DNA from 2 places in the Streptomyces sp. NPDC060205 genome. Region 2 is predicted to be linked to the other one. Evidence: riboswitches for the same ligand, from Rfam matches in the RefSeq annotation. Region 2 holds a riboswitch; the other holds the start of a gene.

Region 1 (5,395 bases), on a different contig from region 2:
TGGTCGTGGGTGACACGGTCTCCGACCGCCAGCGACACCACCGGCTTCTCCGAGGAGCCGCGGCGCGTCGCGAAGCCGGACGCGCCCGAGGCCGCCGAGCGCGAGCGGGAGGAGGACAGGGAGGCCGCCACACCGCCGACCGGACCGGAAGCCACCGCTCCCATGGAACCCGTGCGCTTCCAGTCCAGATGCGCCTCCGGGATCTCCTCCAGGAAACGGGACGGAGGGTTGTACGAGGGCTGCCCCCACGCGCTGCGCATCGACGCCCGCGTCAGATAGAGCCGCTCGCGCGCGCGGGTGATGCCGACGTACGCGAGGCGCCGCTCCTCCTCCAGCTCCTTGGTCTGGCCGAGGGCGCGCATGTGCGGGAAGACGCCGTCCTCCATGCCGGTCAGGAAGACGACCGGGAATTCGAGGCCCTTGGCGGTGTGCAGGGTCATGAGGGTGATGACCCCGGAGCCGTCCTCGTCCTCGTCGGGGATCTGGTCGGAGTCGGCAACCAGGGCCACCCGCTCCAGGAAGGCGGCGAGCCCGGTCGGCGTACCGGCCTCGGCCGCGCCCTCGCCCTCGTTCGCCGCCGCCGTGCCCGCGGTCTCGCCGCCGGCCGTCTCCTGCTCGAACTCCAGCGCCACGGAGGCGAGTTCCTGGAGGTTCTCGATGCGGGTCTCGTCCTGGGGGTCGGTGGAGGCCTGCAACTCGGCGAGGTAGCCGGTGCGTTCGAGGATCGCCTCCACGACGGTCGCCGGGCCCGCGCCGGACTCGACGATCGTCCGGAGGTCCTCCATCAGCGTGTTGAACCGCTTGACCGCGTTCGTCGAGCGGGCCGCCATGCCGTACGCCTCGTCGACGCGGCGCAGCGCCTGCGGGAAGCTGATCTTCTCGCGCTGGGAGAGCGCGTCGATCATCGCCTCGGCGCGGTCGCCGATACCGCGCTTGGGCACGTTCAGGATGCGGCGCAGCGGTACGGAGTCCTCGGGGTTCGCGAGCACCCGCAGGTACGCGAGGACGTCCCGGACCTCCTTGCGCTCGTAGAAGCGGACACCGCCGACGACCTTGTAGGGCAGGCCAACCCTGATGAAGATCTCTTCGAAGACACGGGACTGGGCGTTCGTACGGTAGAAGACGGCGACGTCGCCGGCCTTCGCGTCGCCCGCGTCGGTGAGACGGTCTATCTCCTCGGCGACGAACTGCGCCTCGTCGTGCTCGGTGTCGGCGACGTAGCCCGTGATGCGCGCGCCCGCGCCGGCGTTCGTCCACAGGTTCTTCGGGCGGCGTGATTCGTTGCGCTCGATGACCGCGTTGGCGGCGGTCAGGATCGTCTGCGTGGAGCGGTAGTTCTGCTCCAGCAGGATCGTCGTCGCGTTCGGGTAGTCCTCCTCGAACTGGAGGATGTTGCGGATCGTCGCGCCGCGGAAGGCGTAGATCGACTGGTCGGCGTCACCGACGACGCACAGTTCGGCCGGCGGGAGGTCGCCCTCCGACGGCGGTACGTCCTCGGGGTGCGCCACGGTGTCCGTGGCGCTGCCGACGAGCTCCCGGACGAGGGAGTACTGCGCGTGGTTCGTGTCCTGGTACTCGTCCACGAGGACGTGGCGGAAGCGGCGGCGGTAGTGCTCGGCGACGTCCGGGAAGGCGCGCAGGAGGTTGACCGTCGTCATGATCAGGTCGTCGAAGTCCAGCGCGTTCGCCTCGCGCAGCCGCGACTGGTACATCGCGTAGGCCTGGGCGGCGGTCTTCTCGAAGCCGTCGGAGGCCTGGGCGGCGAAGTCCTCCTCGTCGATCAGCTCGTTCTTCAGGTTCGAGATCTTGGCGCTGAAGGACTTCGGCGGGAAGCGCTTGGGATCGAGATCCAGGTCACGGCAGACCAGGGCCATGAGCCGCTTGCTGTCGGCTGCGTCGTAGATCGAGAACGACGACGTGAAGCCGAGCTTCTTGCTCTCGCGGCGCAGGATCCGCACACAGGCGCTGTGGAAGGTCATCACCCACATCGCGTTCGCCCGGGGGCCCACGAGCTGCTCGACGCGCTCCTTCATCTCGCCCGCGGCCTTGTTCGTGAAGGTGATCGCGAGGATCTGGCCGGGATGCACCTTGCGCTCGCCCAGCAGGTGGGCGATGCGGTGGGTGAGCACACGGGTCTTGCCGGAGCCGGCACCGGCCACGATGAGCAGGGGGGAGCCGTGGTGGACCACCGCCGCGCGCTGGTTCTCGTTCAGCCCGTCCAGGAGCGCGGCCGGGTCCACGAACGGCCGGGGCGCGCCGTCGCGGTAGTGGCCGTCCCTGCTCGGAGGCACGTCGAAGCGCCCGCCGAACAGGTCGTCCGGACCGTGGTCCGGCGCTTCGTCCTCGGGCGGCGGCGGGGGCTCTTCCCCGTGGGCCCCGGAGGGCTTGAGGTCCGCCAGGAAGCTGTCATCAAAGAGGCTGCTCATCGCTCTCCGAGTCTAGGCGTCCCCACTGACACCCGGCCGCCACCCCGGAAACTCGGCGGATTCCTGGCCGGGTGAGCCAAGGGCAGAGCTTCACCGGTGATGAGCACGCCATTACACACGGTGGCCGCCACGGCAGCGACACCGGGTGCGGCGATACCAGCGGTACAGCGGTACGCACCTCTGCCCCGCCGACCCGCCGCCTCGCTGCTCAGTCGCCCGGCCGCCCGGCCGCCCGGCCGGAACTTCGCCGGCACCTGAACCGCGTACGGATGGCCTCCGTATATCCGTGTGAAGACAGGGCGCGCCCTGTTCCCCTCCGGGACAACTCGGATCACATCGCGACCAATTGACGTCGGCGGGTGACTCCCGTGGCTCAGGTCACGAAAATGTATCGGGCATATCGCACATCAAACTTCACAGGTGCCACACGTATTGGCTAACTTTCGCGTAGGCCGCTCGACCCGCACCGGCGAACAACGCCGGGCCGAGCGGGCTCCGCCGAATCCGGCATGCCCTCGTGGCCTCCGGAACCGGGGACCCAACCGATCCTGGGGTGAATCGGTCCGAACTCCCTCGTGGGACACGGACCGTAGGGCAAACCTTCCGAAGCACTCGCCCGAACCCGACAGCTAACTCGGTAGGCGGATGACGGAAGGAGACGCCCTCGTGGCGCCACACCGCAAGTCGCGGCCCCCCAGTTCCCTGGGCATCCGGACACCTGCCCTCGCCACCGCGGCCCTGACCTCGGTCGCCCTGCTCTCCCAGACGGCGGACGCCTCGCCCGCCGCGGAGCCCAGGCCGAGCACGGAGGAAGTCCAGAAGAAGATCGACGACCTCTACCAGCAGGCGGGTACGGCCACCGAGAAGTACAACGCGGCCAAGGAGAAGACCACCAAGCAGCGCAAGCGCGTCGCCACGCTGCTCGACGACGTGGCGCAGCGTACGGAGAAACTCAATTCCGCGCGCGAGGCGCTCGGGACCTTCGCCGCCGCGCAGTACCGCACGGGTGCCTCCGCCCCCGACACGGCCTCCCTCCTCCTCGCGGACAACCCGCAGGACTACTTCGACCAGACCCAGCTGATGAGCCGGCTGACCGCCCGCCAGAAGCAGGCCGTCGACGAGTACGTCACCCAGCGGGCCACCACGTCGAAGAAGCGGCAGGAGGCCTCCGAGGGCCTGGAGACGCTCACCACGACGCAGAGCACGCTGAAGACGTCCAAGGCGGACGTCCAGCGCAAGCTCGCCGAGGCGCGCGAGCTCCTGTCGAAGCTGACCGCCGAGGAGAAGGCCCGCCTGGCCGCGATCGAGCGGCAGAAGCAGGAGGAGGCCCGGCGCAAGGCGGACGAGCTGGCGCGGCAGCAGGCGGCCGACGTGGAGCGCCGCCGCCAGGAGGCGGCGACGCAGGGCACGGGAGCCGGTACCGGTACGGGCACCGGCAGCACGGCGGGCTCGGACTCCGCCTCCTCCACCAAGGCGGCCAAGGCACTCGCCTTCGCCCGCGCCCAGATCGGCAAGCCGTACGTCTGGGGCGCGAGCGGTCCCGGCTCGTACGACTGCTCCGGTCTGACGCAGGCCGCCTGGAAGGCCGCCGGTGTGACGCTCCCGCGCACCACGTGGGACCAGGTGAACACCGGCACGACGGTCTCCGTGGACAACGCCCAGCCCGGCGACCTGGTCTTCTTCTACGACGACATCAGCCACGTCGGCATCTACATCGGCGACGGCATGATGATCCACGCCCCGAAGCCGGGTGCGTACGTCCGCGAGGAGTCGATCTACTACATGCCGATCCACAGCGTGGTGCGGCCCGGCTAGCGGCTCACACGGACACCGGAAGGGGTACGGCACCTGGGTGCCGTACCCCTTCCGTGTTCCGGGCGGTCGCCCGGGCCGCTCAGGTCCAGAGCACCGCGATGAAGACGTTCACCGTGGTCAGCCCGCCCACCAGGGCGAACAGGCCCTTCTCCACCTTCTCGTCGTCGCGCTTGACGTAGACGAGGCCGAGGATCACGACCAGGAGCGCCAGCTTCACGCCGATCTTGACGTTGTTGACGGTCTGGTCGTCGGCCTGGTTGAGGCCGACGAGGACCGCGCCGGTGACCAGCATGGTCAGCGCGCCGTGGAGCATGGCGGGGGTGAAGCGGGCCGTGCCGTCGCCCATGGCCTTCAGCTGGGTGAGGAAGCCGCCCAGCAGGGAGGCGATGCCGATGATGTGCAGGGCGACGAAGACATGAATGAGTACGTCCATGAGCCCGGACCCTAACCGGACGCCCGCATGCCGCTCCGCACCGGCCCGCGGCCCGGGCCTCTCGCGGGCCCAGGGCGGAGCCCATAGCACCGTCGGGTGTACCGCTCCCCCACAACGCGCCCATCGGTCACCCCCTCACGCCAAGTCGCCGGCACCGGGCCCGGATCACGGTCGCACCCGGTCAGCTCGTGGCCGAGTGCCACCAGTTCCGTACATGCCGTTACCGCCGGCGTGTCGTGAGGTTTAGCGTCCTTCCCCAGGTGACCGGCTCCCCACCACAACCGCCCGGGCCAGGGCGGCAGTCGGCACCACCGCCAAGAGGTCCGGCGGCGGTCCGCTCCCCCTGTGCGGGCTGCCGCCGGACGTGCAACCAGCCCCTGAGGGCCACCGCCGTGGACGCACCAGTGCCTCGGCGGCTACGGAAGGAACGTGGATCGCACGTGGCAGCGCACCGCAAGCCCAGACAGCGCTCACTCGGCGGCGGTACGGCCCGCACCGCCTTCACCATCGCCCTCGCGGGTGCGGCGAGCGCGACGGCGTTCGACGGGACGGGGGTCGCCGCACCCGAGCTCACGCCGGCCCAGGTGAAGGCGAAAGTCGACAAGCTGTACCAGGAGGCGGAGGTCGCCACCGACAAGTACAACGGCGCCAAGGAGAAGTCCACGAAGGCGGCCGACCGGCTCGGCACGCTGCAGGACGAGGCCGCGCGCAAGACGGAACG
Region 2 (11,416 bases):
TCGGCACCGAGCCCGGCGAGGAGATCCACACCCCGGGAGCCTGGACGGGTCTGGCGCTGCTCCTGGGCTCCCTCGTCGCCGCAATCTCGTACTACCTCGCGGCGGAGATCCGCCACTTCCACGCACTGGGCTACGCGTACCAGGCGTACGCCGCGCACCGGCTCCCGGCGCACACGTACGGCTACCCACAGCCCCAGCCGCCGTACACCGCCGCGACCGGTCCGCACACGCCGGTGCCGCAGGCGGCCCCGATACCCGGGCTCCCGAACTCCACGCCGACCCCGGCCCCGCCGCCGCAGCGTCCCGCGCCCGCCCGTATCGACCAGGTGCGCGCCGAGCTCGACGAGCTGAGTGACTACCTCCGCAAGCACGAGGACGGCAGGTGAGCGTGGCGTCGGGACGGGTGATCACCGGCCGGTACGAACTGTCCACGCTCATCGGACAGGGCGGCATGGGCCAGGTGTGGACGGCCTACGACCAGCGTCTGGACCGGCGCGTCGCCGTCAAGCTGCTGCGGCCCGACAAGGTCGCGGGCCAGGAGGCCGACGAGCTGCGCCGCCGCTTCGTGCGCGAGTGCCGTGTCACCGCGCAGGTCGACCACCCCGGCCTGGTCACGGTCCACGACGCGGGCAGCGAGGGCGAGGAGCTGTTCCTCGTCATGCAGTACGTCGACGGGGCCGACCTCTCCGACCACCTCGCCGAGCACGACCCCTACCCCTGGCAGTGGGCCGTCTCGGTCGCCGCGCAACTGTGCGCCGTGCTCTCCGCCGTGCACGCCGTGCCGATCGTCCACCGCGACCTCAAGCCGCGGAACGTGATGATCAAGCAGGACGGTACGGTCACCGTGCTCGACCTCGGCGTCGCGTCCGTGATGGACACCGACACCACCCGCCTCACGCACACCGGCTCGCCCATCGGTTCGCCCGCCTACATGGCCCCCGAGCAGGCGATGGGCGGCGCGGTCGGCCCGTACACCGATTTGTACGCGCTCGGGGTGCTGCTGCACGAACTCCTCAGCGGGGACGTGCCGTTCTCCGGTTCCACCGCCCTCGGCGTGCTGCACCGCCACCTCTACGAGCCGCCCCTGCCGGTCCGCCGGCTGCGCCCCGAGGTGCCCGAGGCGCTCGAAGCCCTCGTCCTGCGGCTGCTCTCCAAGGACCCGCAGCACCGCCCCGACTCCGCCCAGGAGACGTACGAGCAACTGCTGCCGCTGCTCCCCGCGCGCGGCATCCCGTCCGGCGGGCCGCTCGACCCCACACGCCCCTTTCTGCGCCCGCACGCCCCCTGGCCCGACCGCGCCCGCACCCCCGCCGCGCAGCCGCAGGCCGCGCCCGCCGTCGAGAAACCCGATGTCGCCGGAGCCGTCGACGAGGTCAAGCGCCTCCTCGGCGAGGGCCGCATCACCCAGGCGGTCGACATCCTCGGCCAGATCCTCCCGGCCGCCGCCGCCCAGCACGGCGAGCACTCACCGGTCGTACGCACCCTGCGCAAGCAGTACGCGGCCACGCTGATGGACGACGGCCAGTACCGCCGCGCCCTGCCCGAACTGCGCCGCCTCGCCGACGAACGGGCCACCGAGGCGGGCCGGGCCGACCCGCAGTCCCTGCGCTTCCGCTACGAGGCCGCACAGTGCCTCGAACAGCTCGGCGAACCGGCGGCGGCCCTCGCCGAGTACCGCGCACTGCTGCCCTACTACGAGAACCAGTACGTCGCCCAGGACGCCGAACTGTCCTTCGAGGTGCGCCGCCGCATCGGCCATCTGCTCCTCGCGCTCGGCGACCGGGCCGCCGCACACGACACGCTGGCCCGGCTCCGGTACGACGTCGAACGGCTGCGGGGCCCCGGCCATCCGCTCGTCGGCGACATCGGCCGGACCCTGCAGTGGCTGGGACAGGTCCGCGGCTGAACCGCGCGCGTGGGACGGTGCCCGAAGTCCTGGCGAATCGTTGGGTCGAATGGGTGGCCGAGAGCCGGTCCCCTGCCTACCATCGATCACCGCAAGACTTTGTGCACCGTCGCACAATCTCCTACAGGAGGTTCTCCTTGCACCGCCGCCGTCGCACCGCGTTCCTGCTCACCGCCGCGCTCGCCGCCGCGGCCCCCCTCCTGACCGCCTGCGGCAGCGACGCGCACCCCGGTGCCGCGGCCGTCGTCGGCGACGACCGCATCACGGTCTCCCAGCTGGAGAACCGGGTGAACGAGGTACGGTCCGCGCAGCGGGCCGCCACCACGGGCGAGGCGCAGTACGAGCAGGCCATCTCCAAGTCCGGCGGCCTCACCCGCGACACCCTGCACGGCATGGTCCTCGACCGGGTGCTGCACCGGGCCGCCGACGACGCGGGCGTGAGCGTCACCCGCAAGGAGATCCAGCAGGCCCGCACCGGACTGGAACAGCAGGCCGGCGGCGCGAAGGCCCTGGAAGTGAGCTGGCTCCAGCAGTACGGGGTGCCGCCCGAGCGGCTCGACGACAACCTCCGCGTCCAGATCGAGGCCCAGAAGCTCGCCGCCGCGCTCGGCACGGACACCAGCCAGCCGGCCTTCTGGAAGGCGCTGTCCGACGCCTCCAAGAAGCTGGACGTCGACCTGAACCCCCGGTACGGCAGCTGGGACGTCGAGAAGAGCAGCCGCGTCGACGCCAAGCTCCCATGGGTGCGCGACATCACGGCGGCGGCGAGCCAGAAGACCGCGTAGCCGTCCCGGATCCGCCCCGTCCACAGGGCGTGACCTCGATGTCGGTGGCGTGGGTTACGTTCGAGGGGTGAACGCATCCAGCCCCGGGCGCATCGTCCTGCTCACCACCAGCCACCGTGTCGCGCCCGGACTCCTGTCCTGGCCCGCCTGGCAGGCGCTGCACGGCGCCGACCGCGTCCTGTGCGCGGACGGCGCCCACCCGCAGCTGCCGTATCTGCGCGAGGCGGGCATCGAGGTCGAGGAGACCGCCCCCGGCGCCCAGGAGCTGGTCGACGCGTGCGCCGGCGGGCGCACGGTCACCGTCGTCGCCACCGGCGAGGGCGAACCGCGCCTGACCGACGGCCTGGCCCGGCTGGCCGGCTCGGGACGCGTCCGGATGCCCGACCTCGAACTGCTCCCCGCCTCGTACGACCTCCCGGGCGCCCGTCTCCTCGACCTCGTCCAGGTGATGGACCGCATCCGCCGCGAATGCCCCTGGTCGTCGCAGCAGACCCACAAGGGCCTCGCCAAGTACGGCATCGAGGAGGCGTACGAACTCGTCGAGGCGATCGAGGAGGGCGACCGGCACGAGCTGCGCGAGGAGCTCGGCGACGTCCTGCTCCAGGTCGTCTTCCACTCCCGGATCGCCGAGGAGGGCAGCGCGGAGGACGGGTCGGAGCCCTTCTCCATCGACGACGTCGCGGCCGGCATCGTCACCAAGCTGATCCACCGCCACCCGCATGTGTTCGGCGACGAGACCGCCTCCACACCCGAGGAGGTCAAGGAGCACTGGCTGCGCACCAAGGCCGAGGAGAAGCAGCGGACATCGGTCACGGAGGGCGTCCCGCTGGGCCAGCCCGCCCTGGCCCTGGCCGCGAAACTGGTCTCCCGCGCACGCACGGCGGGCCTGGACACCCCCCTGCCCCAGGGCGAGGGCATCGGCTACGAACTCCTGGCCCTGGCAGCCCGGGCAGAGGAATCCGGCGTGGACCCGGAAGCATCCCTGAGAGCAGCGTCCCGCACCTACCGGGACGCCATACGGGCAACGGAGTCCTGACCCCCGCACCCGACGTGCAGGGCCGGGGCGCAGCCCCGCCTTCCCAGGGGCGCGGGGAACGGCGCGACCAGCCCCCACCGGACCCGCGGACGACACACCACCACCCCCAGCGGAGCGTCACCGCGGCTGAGGCCGCCGCAGCAGCCACGCTCCGGGCCCAAGGGCCCGACACCCGTCCCGGTCCCGTTCCGGCCCGGTGGTCGGGAGTTCGTCACAGAAGACCCGCCCCGGCTCCGCGCCCAGCCGGGGCAGCACGGAGGAGACCCCCGCGACCAGCCCCGGCGGCCCCGCCAGATACACATCGTGCCGAGCCCAGTTCGCCCGGTTCCCCAGCGCCGTCAGCAACCGCTCCGTGGCCTGCGCCCTCGGCCGCCCCGGCGCGGGCGTGAGCACGGTGACGTCCAGCCAGGGCACCCGCGTGCGCAGGGCGTCGAGCACGGCCCGGTCGTAGAGGTGCGCGACATCGCGGGCGACGACGAAGAGCCGCGCCTCGTCGTACCCACCGGGCGCCCGCCCCACCTGCTCCAGCAGCGCCTTCACCGGCGCCCACCCGGTACCGGCCGCGATGAAGGTGAGGGGCCGCTCCACGGGCGTACGGAGGGTCAGCCGGCCGCCCGGCGCGCCGAGCCGCAGGACGTCGCCCTCCCGGGTGCGCCGGACCAGTTCGGGCGACAGCGCACCGCCCGGGACGAGGCTGACATGCAGATCGAGCGTGCCGTCGCAGCGGGGCGCGTTGCCGACGGAGTACGGGCGCCAGGCCCCCGGCACCCGCGGACTGCCCACGCTCACGTACTGGCCCGGCAGATGGCGCAGGGGCCGGTCCGGACGGAGCGTCAGCACGGCGAGGTCGTCCCCGCGCCCGGCGCTCCCGGGCAGCGCGGTGCGGCCGACGACCTCGGCGTCCCACCAGGACGGCTGCCCCTGGCTCTCGGACTCGCCCGCGCCCTCCAGCATGGCGTCCGTGACCAGCGCGTACGCCTCGCCCCAGGCCTTCTCCACCTCCGCGCTCCACGCGGACCCGGACACCGCGGCGAACGCGGCGATCAGGCTGTCCCCCACGGCCGTGTAGTGCTCGGGGCGCGCCAGATACTTCCGGTGGTCCCGCCCCAGCTCCCGCAGGTACGTGTGCAGTTCCGGCCCCTCCAGGCGGGCGACGACGAGCGCCAGGGCGGTGAACAGCCGGTCCCGCTGGCGTTCCTTGTCCTCGGGGGAGTCCAGCGGGAACAGGGCGCGGACGTCGGGGTGGTGCCAGAACAGGTGCGAGTAGAAGTACTTGAGCGCGAACTCGGCCCGTCTTTCGACGACCGCGAAACTGGTCCGGAGCATCTCGGGGTCCACGCCCGCGAATGTAGATAGCCGGAGAGTCGGCCAGTCAAGGGGGAGGACATTCAGGGACAGCCCGTCATCAAGTGCGTAAGGCGGTCATGGTCCGGGCCGGCGCGGGAGGGCGAGCGCGGGCCGCCGGGACACCGGGCGGGCCCCGGCCGTCCCCCCCGATACCGTCGAGGAGTGACCGAAACGCCTGCACAGCCGCCCGCGCCGACCACGGGGCAGCCCGTCCCCGAACTCTTCAGCTGGGAGTTCGCCACCGACCCCTACCCGGCGTACGCCTGGCTCCGTGAGCACGCCCCCGTGCATCGGACGAAGCTGCCCAGCGGGGTGGAAGCATGGCTCGTCACGCGGTACGCCGATGCCAGGCAGGCCCTCGCCGACGGCCGGCTCAGCAAGAATCCCGCCCATCACGACGAGCCCGCGCACGCCAAGGGCAAGACCGGCATTCCGGGCGAGCGCAAGGCCGAACTGATGACCCACCTGCTCAACATCGACCCGCCGGACCACACCCGGCTGCGGCGGCTCGTCAGCAAGGCGTTCACCCCCCGGCGAGTGGCCGAATTCGGCTCCCGGGTGCAGGAACTGACGGATCAGTTGATCGACGGGTTCGCCGGGAAGGGGGAGGCGGACCTCATCCACGACTTCGCCTTCCCGCTCCCCATCTACGCCATCTGCGACCTCCTGGGCGTCCCGCGCGAGGACCAGGACGACTTCCGCGACTGGGCCGGGATGATGATCCGGCACGGCGGCGGGCCCAGGGGAGGCGTCGCCCGGTCGGTCAAGAAGATGCGCGGCTACCTCGCTGAGCTGATCCACCGCAAGCGCCAGGAGCTCACGGACGTGCCCGCACCGGGCGAGGACCTGATCTCCGGTCTCATCCGGGCCTCCGACCACGGCGAGCACCTCAGCGAGAACGAGGCCGCGGCGATGGCCTTCATCCTTCTGTTCGCCGGTTTCGAGACCACCGTGAACCTCATCGGGAACGGCACCTACGCCCTGCTCACCCACCCCGGGCAGCGGCGGCGGCTCCAGGACTCCCTCGCGGCCGGCCGTACGGACCTGCTGGAGACGGGCGTCGAGGAACTGCTCCGCTACGACGGGCCCGTGGAGCTGGCCACCTGGCGGTTCGCCACCGAACCGCTCAGCGTCGGCGGACAGGACATCGCCGCCGGCGACCCCGTACTCGTCGTGCTCGCGGCGGCCGACCGCGACCCCGACCGCTTCCAGGACCCGGACACGCTGGACCTCTCCCGCCGTGACAACCAACACCTCGGTTACGGCCACGGCATCCACTACTGCCTCGGCGCGCCCCTCGCCCGGCTGGAGGGACAGACCGCGCTGGCCACGCTGCTGACCCGGCTGCCCGACCTGCAACTCGCGGGGGATTCGGCCGATTTGAGGTGGCGCGGCGGGCTCATCATGCGGGGATTGCGCACGCTTCCGGTGGAGTTCACCCCGGTCGCGACATCTTGACGGAAGTGCTGGTGGCCGTAGCACCGGAGGCCACGGAAGGTGAGACTCCGTCAACTCTGTGATCTTCACGTTATCTACGCTGCACCGACTTGTGACAAGAGTTCGAGTGCCGCTACGTTCACCCATCAATGCGGCAGGTCCGCCCGTCGCAGCAGTCACGAGCACGGCTTTTCGCCGTGCCCCGTGCGTATTCCTTGCTGTCACGCGAAAGGCAATCGCATGCTCTCCGGGAACGGCCGTCATCGTCGCCCCCGCCAGGCCCCGGCGCTCCTCGTCGCCGCCGGCGTGGCCGGATCGGCCATCGCGATCCCCCTGCTCGGTGCGAGCGGCGCGAGTGCCGCCAGCGGTACGACCTGGGACGCGGTCGCCGAGTGCGAGAGCGGCGGCTCCTGGAGCGCGGACACGGGCAACGGCCTCTACGGCGGACTCCAGATGAGCCAGGAGACCTGGGAGCAGCACGGCGGCCTCGACTACGCGCAGAGCGCCGACCAGGCCAGCCGCTCGCAGCAGATAGCCGTCGCCGAGAAGATCCTCGCCGCGCAGGGCACGGGCGCCTGGGTGACCTGCGGTCTGGTCGCCGGTCTGACGCAGGACTCCGACTCCGCAGACGTCGACACGGGCCTCGCCGAGGACTCCGCGAGCCCGTCGGCCGACGCGGACGCGGATGCGACAAAGGGGAGCAACGGCGCCAAGTCGGACTCGTCCACGGACAGCGGTTCGAAGTCCGACAACGACTCCGCCTCGGACGCACAGAGAACGGACAGCTCGTCCGCCGACACCAAGGCGAAGGGTGACGACTCGGACAAGTCGTCCCAGAGCGACGACGCTTCGGCCGACGCGGCCGCGGACAGCTCCGGCCGTCACCGGGGCGGCAGCGCCGAGGAGGCCGACATGGCGCCGCGCGCGGACGACTACGCCGGCCGGCACGCCTCGCGCAGCGACAGCACCTCGCGCGTCCTCGCCGACGAGGGCTCGTACGCGGTCCGTTCCGGGGACTCCCTCTCCAGCATCGCCGACTCCCTTGGCATCGACGGCGGATGGGGCGAGCTCTACGCCGCGAACAAGGACAGCATCGGCTCCGACCCGGACTTCATCATCCCCGGTCAGCGCCTCGCGGTCGACGGCTGAGCGATGCCGAGCAAGTAGTGATCAAGGCGCCGAATCGGGCGAAAAGCAGCGGTAGTTCGCGCTGAATGTCCGATTTGGCGAATTGAGACATGGATCTCAACACCCCTGATCGTCTTTGAAATTCGGCGCGGCCCGTGTCTACGGTCGTGACCGCTCGCCATGGGTGAGCCCCGACGGTCGCACGCCGAATCCTGCCAACGGCCGTACGGGAACAGTCGTCGCGTAAAGCGCCGTAGGCAGGAGCGGGGGACCCAGGTAAGTGCCGGACCCGGTCGTCATGGCCGGGCACGGCTTGGGGTTAAGCCGCGTGACAGCAGTGTCACGCGGCCGGGCAACTCACTCGGCCCGAACCCGACAGCTCACCTCGCAGGCGTCGGTGAGGGGATCTACTTCATGCTGCTTTCGAACAAGGGCAAGCACCGTCGCCCGTCCAAGGCTGCCCGCATCGCCACGCTGGCCGGTGTCACCACCGCCGCCGTCGCCGTCCCGCTGATGGGCGCCACGGGAGCCTCCGCCGCCACCGCGTCCGAGTGGGACGCCGTCGCCCAGTGCGAGTCCGGCGGCAACTGGTCGATCAACACCGGCAACGGCTACTACGGCGGACTGCAGTTCTCGTCCTCCACCTGGGCCGCGTACGGCGGCAGCTCCTACGCCTCCACCGCCGACCAGGCGTCCAAGTCCCAGCAGATAGCCGTCGCCGAGAAGGTTCTCGCGAGCCAGGGCAAGGGTGCCTGGCCGAGCTGCGGCGTCGGCCTGTCCGGCGCCTCGACCGGCGGCTCCACCGCCCCGTCGGGCTCCAGCAGCTCCAACCAGAGCACCTCGCAGCCGCAGCAGCAGAACTCGCAGTCCTCCGAGGAGCGCGCCTCGCGTTCGCAGGAGCGTCCGGCGACCAAGAAGACCGTCGAGACTCCGACCGGCAAGAAGGTCAAGAAGGGCGACGGCGAGTACAAGGTCGTCAAGGGCGACACCCTCAGCGAGATCGCCGACAAGAAGAACGTCAAGGGCGGCTGGGCGAAGCTGTACAAGCTCAACGACGACATCGTCGACGACGCCGACTTCATCTTCCCGGGTCAGCAGCTGCACCTCAGCTGACGCGGGCCGCACGCCGGCCGGCCCGCCCCCGGCGGGCCGGCGGTCGCGTCCCCCTTCGGCGGTCCGGACATCACCTCCGGCCGAGGCACTGGCCGCTCGGCCCCGACCGGAGGTCCGGCCCACATCCGAATCGCGACTGAACCACAGCGCCCTCACATCCGTGTCCTTCATAGTGGAGGCCTCGTGAGGGTCACCCCCGTCCCCCACGGGCTCCCCGTTCCGGTGCGTGTTCCCCCGTACGCACCGGGGCGGGGCTTTTTTTGTGCCTGGCTTTCCGCCCGTGTCTTTGTTCCGTTCGGAAACAATTTCCTCTCGGTTCTGTCCAGGAGGCGGTCGAGGGCTGGCCGATCCCCGGCAGCCGGTTAGGCTCATCCCGCGGGGCCACCACGGCCTGCGCGCAACCGGGCCTCCGGCCCGGCACAGCTTGTGTCACATCCCAGAAGGAGATGCTCGTGCCGTCCATCGACGTCGTCGTAGCCCGGGAAATCCTGGACTCCCGAGGCAACCCCACGGTCGAGGTCGAGGTCGGCCTCGACGACGGCAGCACGGGTCGTGCCGCCGTTCCGTCCGGCGCCTCCACCGGTGCCTTCGAAGCAGTCGAGCTCCGCGACGGGGACCCCAACCGCTACCTCGGCAAGGGTGTCGAGAAGGCCGTTCTCGCCGTCATCGAGCAGATCGGCCCGGAGCTCGTCGGCTACGACGCCACCGAGCAGCGCCTCATCGACCAGGCGATGATCGACCTCGACGCCACCGACAACAAGGGCTCGCTCGGCGCGAACGCCATCCTCGGCGTCTCCCTCGCCGTCGCGCACGCCGCCTCCGAGGCCAGCGACCTGCCGCTCTTCCGCTACCTGGGCGGACCGAACGCGCACCTGCTGCCCGTCCCGATGATGAACATCCTCAACGGCGGGTCGCACGCCGACTCGAACGTCGACATCCAGGAGTTCATGATCGCCCCGATCGGCGCGGAGTCCTTCTCCGAGGCCGTGCGCTGGGGCGCCGAGGTCTACCACACCCTCAAGAAGGTCCTGAAGAGCCGCGGCCTGTCCACCGGCCTCGGCGACGAGGGCGGCTTCGCCCCGAACCTCGGCTCCAACCGCGAGGCCCTCGACCTCATCGTCGAAGCCATCAAGGAAGCCGGCTACACCCCCGGCGAGCAGGTCGCCCTCGCGCTGGACGTCGCCGCGTCCGAGTTCTACAAGGACGGCAAGTACGAGTTCGAGGGCAAGTCCCGCTCGGCCGCCGAGATGACCGAGTACTACGAGGAGCTCGTCTCCGCGTACCCGCTGGTCTCCATCGAGGACCCGCTGTACGAGGACGACTGGGCCGGCTGGAACGTCATCACCGAGAAGCTGGGCTCCAAGGTCCAGATCGTCGGCGACGACCTCTTCGTCACCAATCCCGAGCGCCTCGCCCGCGGTATCGAGGAGGGCTCCGCCAACGCCCTGCTGGTCAAGGTCAACCAGATCGGCTCGCTGACCGAGACCCTCGACGCCGTCGAGATGGCCCAGCGCAACGGCTTCAAGTGCATGATGTCCCACCGCTCCGGCGAGACCGAGGACGTCACCATCGCCGACCTCGCCGTCGCCGTGAACTGCGGCCAGATCAAGACCGGCGCCCCGGCCCGCTCGGACCGCGTCGCCAAGTACAACCAGCTGCTGCGCATCGAGGAGATCCTCGACGACGCCGCGGTGTACGCGGGCCGCTCGGCCTTCCCCCGCTTCAAGGGCTGAACGCCCTCGTAGGCAGCGTCGTACGTACGTCCCCGTACCCGGTCCCGTACCGTGTGCGGGGACGTACGTACGTATCGGGGAGGCGGACAGATGGCTGTGAAGGACCGTGACCGGTTCTCCACCGCGACCAGGCTGCGGGCGCTCGGTGAGCAGACCGCCGCCCGCGTCTACCGCTCCCAGACCAAACGCCAGGCCCGCCGCTCGCGGCTGACCGGCCGCGCGGCGCTCCTCGCCCTCGTGCTCTGCTCGCTCGTCGTGGCCCTCGCCTACCCCATAAGGCAGTACGTGTCCCAGCGTGCCGAGGTCGCCGATCTGCAGCGCGAGCGCGAGCAGGCCCGCGAGCGCGTCGAGGAACTGCGCGACCTCAAGGCGCGCTGGCAGGACGACGCGTACGCCGAGCAGCGCATCCGGGAACGGCTGCACTACGTGATGCCGGGCGAGACCGGCTTCATCGTGATCGACCCCGACGCGGCGAAGAAGACGCGTACGGACCGGACGGCCGCCGACCGGGCCTGGTACGCCAACGTCTGGGACGGCGTCGACAAGGCCGACGCCTCCGACCAGTGAACTGAACCAGAAGGACACAGAGCCAAGGCATGGAAACGCCCCCGCCGCCCACTTCGCGCACCGAGCCCACCGACGCCGACGTCGAGGCCTTCAAGCAGCAGCTCGGGCGGCCGCCGCGCGGGCTGCGCGCGATCGCGCACCGCTGCCCGTGCGGACAGCCGGACGTCGTCGAGACGGCTCCCCGGCTGCCCGACGGGACGCCGTTCCCCACGACGTACTACCTGACGTGCCCGCGTGCGGCCTCCGCCATCGGGACGCTGGAGGCGAACGGCGTCATGAAGGAGATGACGGACCGGCTCGCCACGGATCCCGAGCTGGCGAAGGCGTACCGGGCCGCGCACGAGGACTACATCGCGCGGCGCGA

The links. A riboswitch is a leader RNA that binds a small molecule or an ion and turns the genes downstream of it on or off. The one in region 2 is predicted to bind cyclic di-AMP.
Region 1: linked by a shared signal. The riboswitch ahead of ACFWGJ_RS05810 (NlpC/P60 family protein) and the one ahead of ACFWGJ_RS25880 (transglycosylase family protein) in region 2 are both predicted to bind cyclic di-AMP.

Annotation. Positions count from the first base shown of each region.
Region 1 is NZ_JBHWZP010000020.1:40,060-45,454, forward strand. Features, by position in the region: gene pcrA (DNA helicase PcrA) at 1-2,426, opposite strand, end outside; cyclic di-AMP (ydaO/yuaA leader) riboswitch at 2,913-3,086, shown strand; gene ACFWGJ_RS05810 (NlpC/P60 family protein) at 3,093-4,241, shown strand; gene ACFWGJ_RS05815 (hypothetical protein) at 4,321-4,674, opposite strand; gene ACFWGJ_RS05820 (NlpC/P60 family protein) at 5,115-5,395, shown strand, end outside.
Region 2 is NZ_JBHWZP010000162.1:419-11,834, reverse strand. Features, by position in the region: gene ACFWGJ_RS25915 (hypothetical protein) at 1-386, shown strand, start outside; gene ACFWGJ_RS25910 (protein kinase) at 425-1,906, shown strand; gene ACFWGJ_RS25905 (SurA N-terminal domain-containing protein) at 2,044-2,691, shown strand; gene ACFWGJ_RS25900 (nucleoside triphosphate pyrophosphohydrolase) at 2,741-3,727, shown strand; gene ACFWGJ_RS25895 (globin domain-containing protein) at 3,845-5,065, opposite strand; gene ACFWGJ_RS25890 (cytochrome P450) at 5,237-6,532, shown strand; gene ACFWGJ_RS25885 (transglycosylase family protein) at 6,752-7,660, shown strand; cyclic di-AMP (ydaO/yuaA leader) riboswitch at 7,879-8,048, shown strand; gene ACFWGJ_RS25880 (transglycosylase family protein) at 8,054-8,752, shown strand; gene eno (phosphopyruvate hydratase) at 9,199-10,485, shown strand; gene ACFWGJ_RS25870 (septum formation initiator family protein) at 10,576-11,052, shown strand; gene ACFWGJ_RS25865 (DUF501 domain-containing protein) at 11,082-11,416, shown strand, end outside.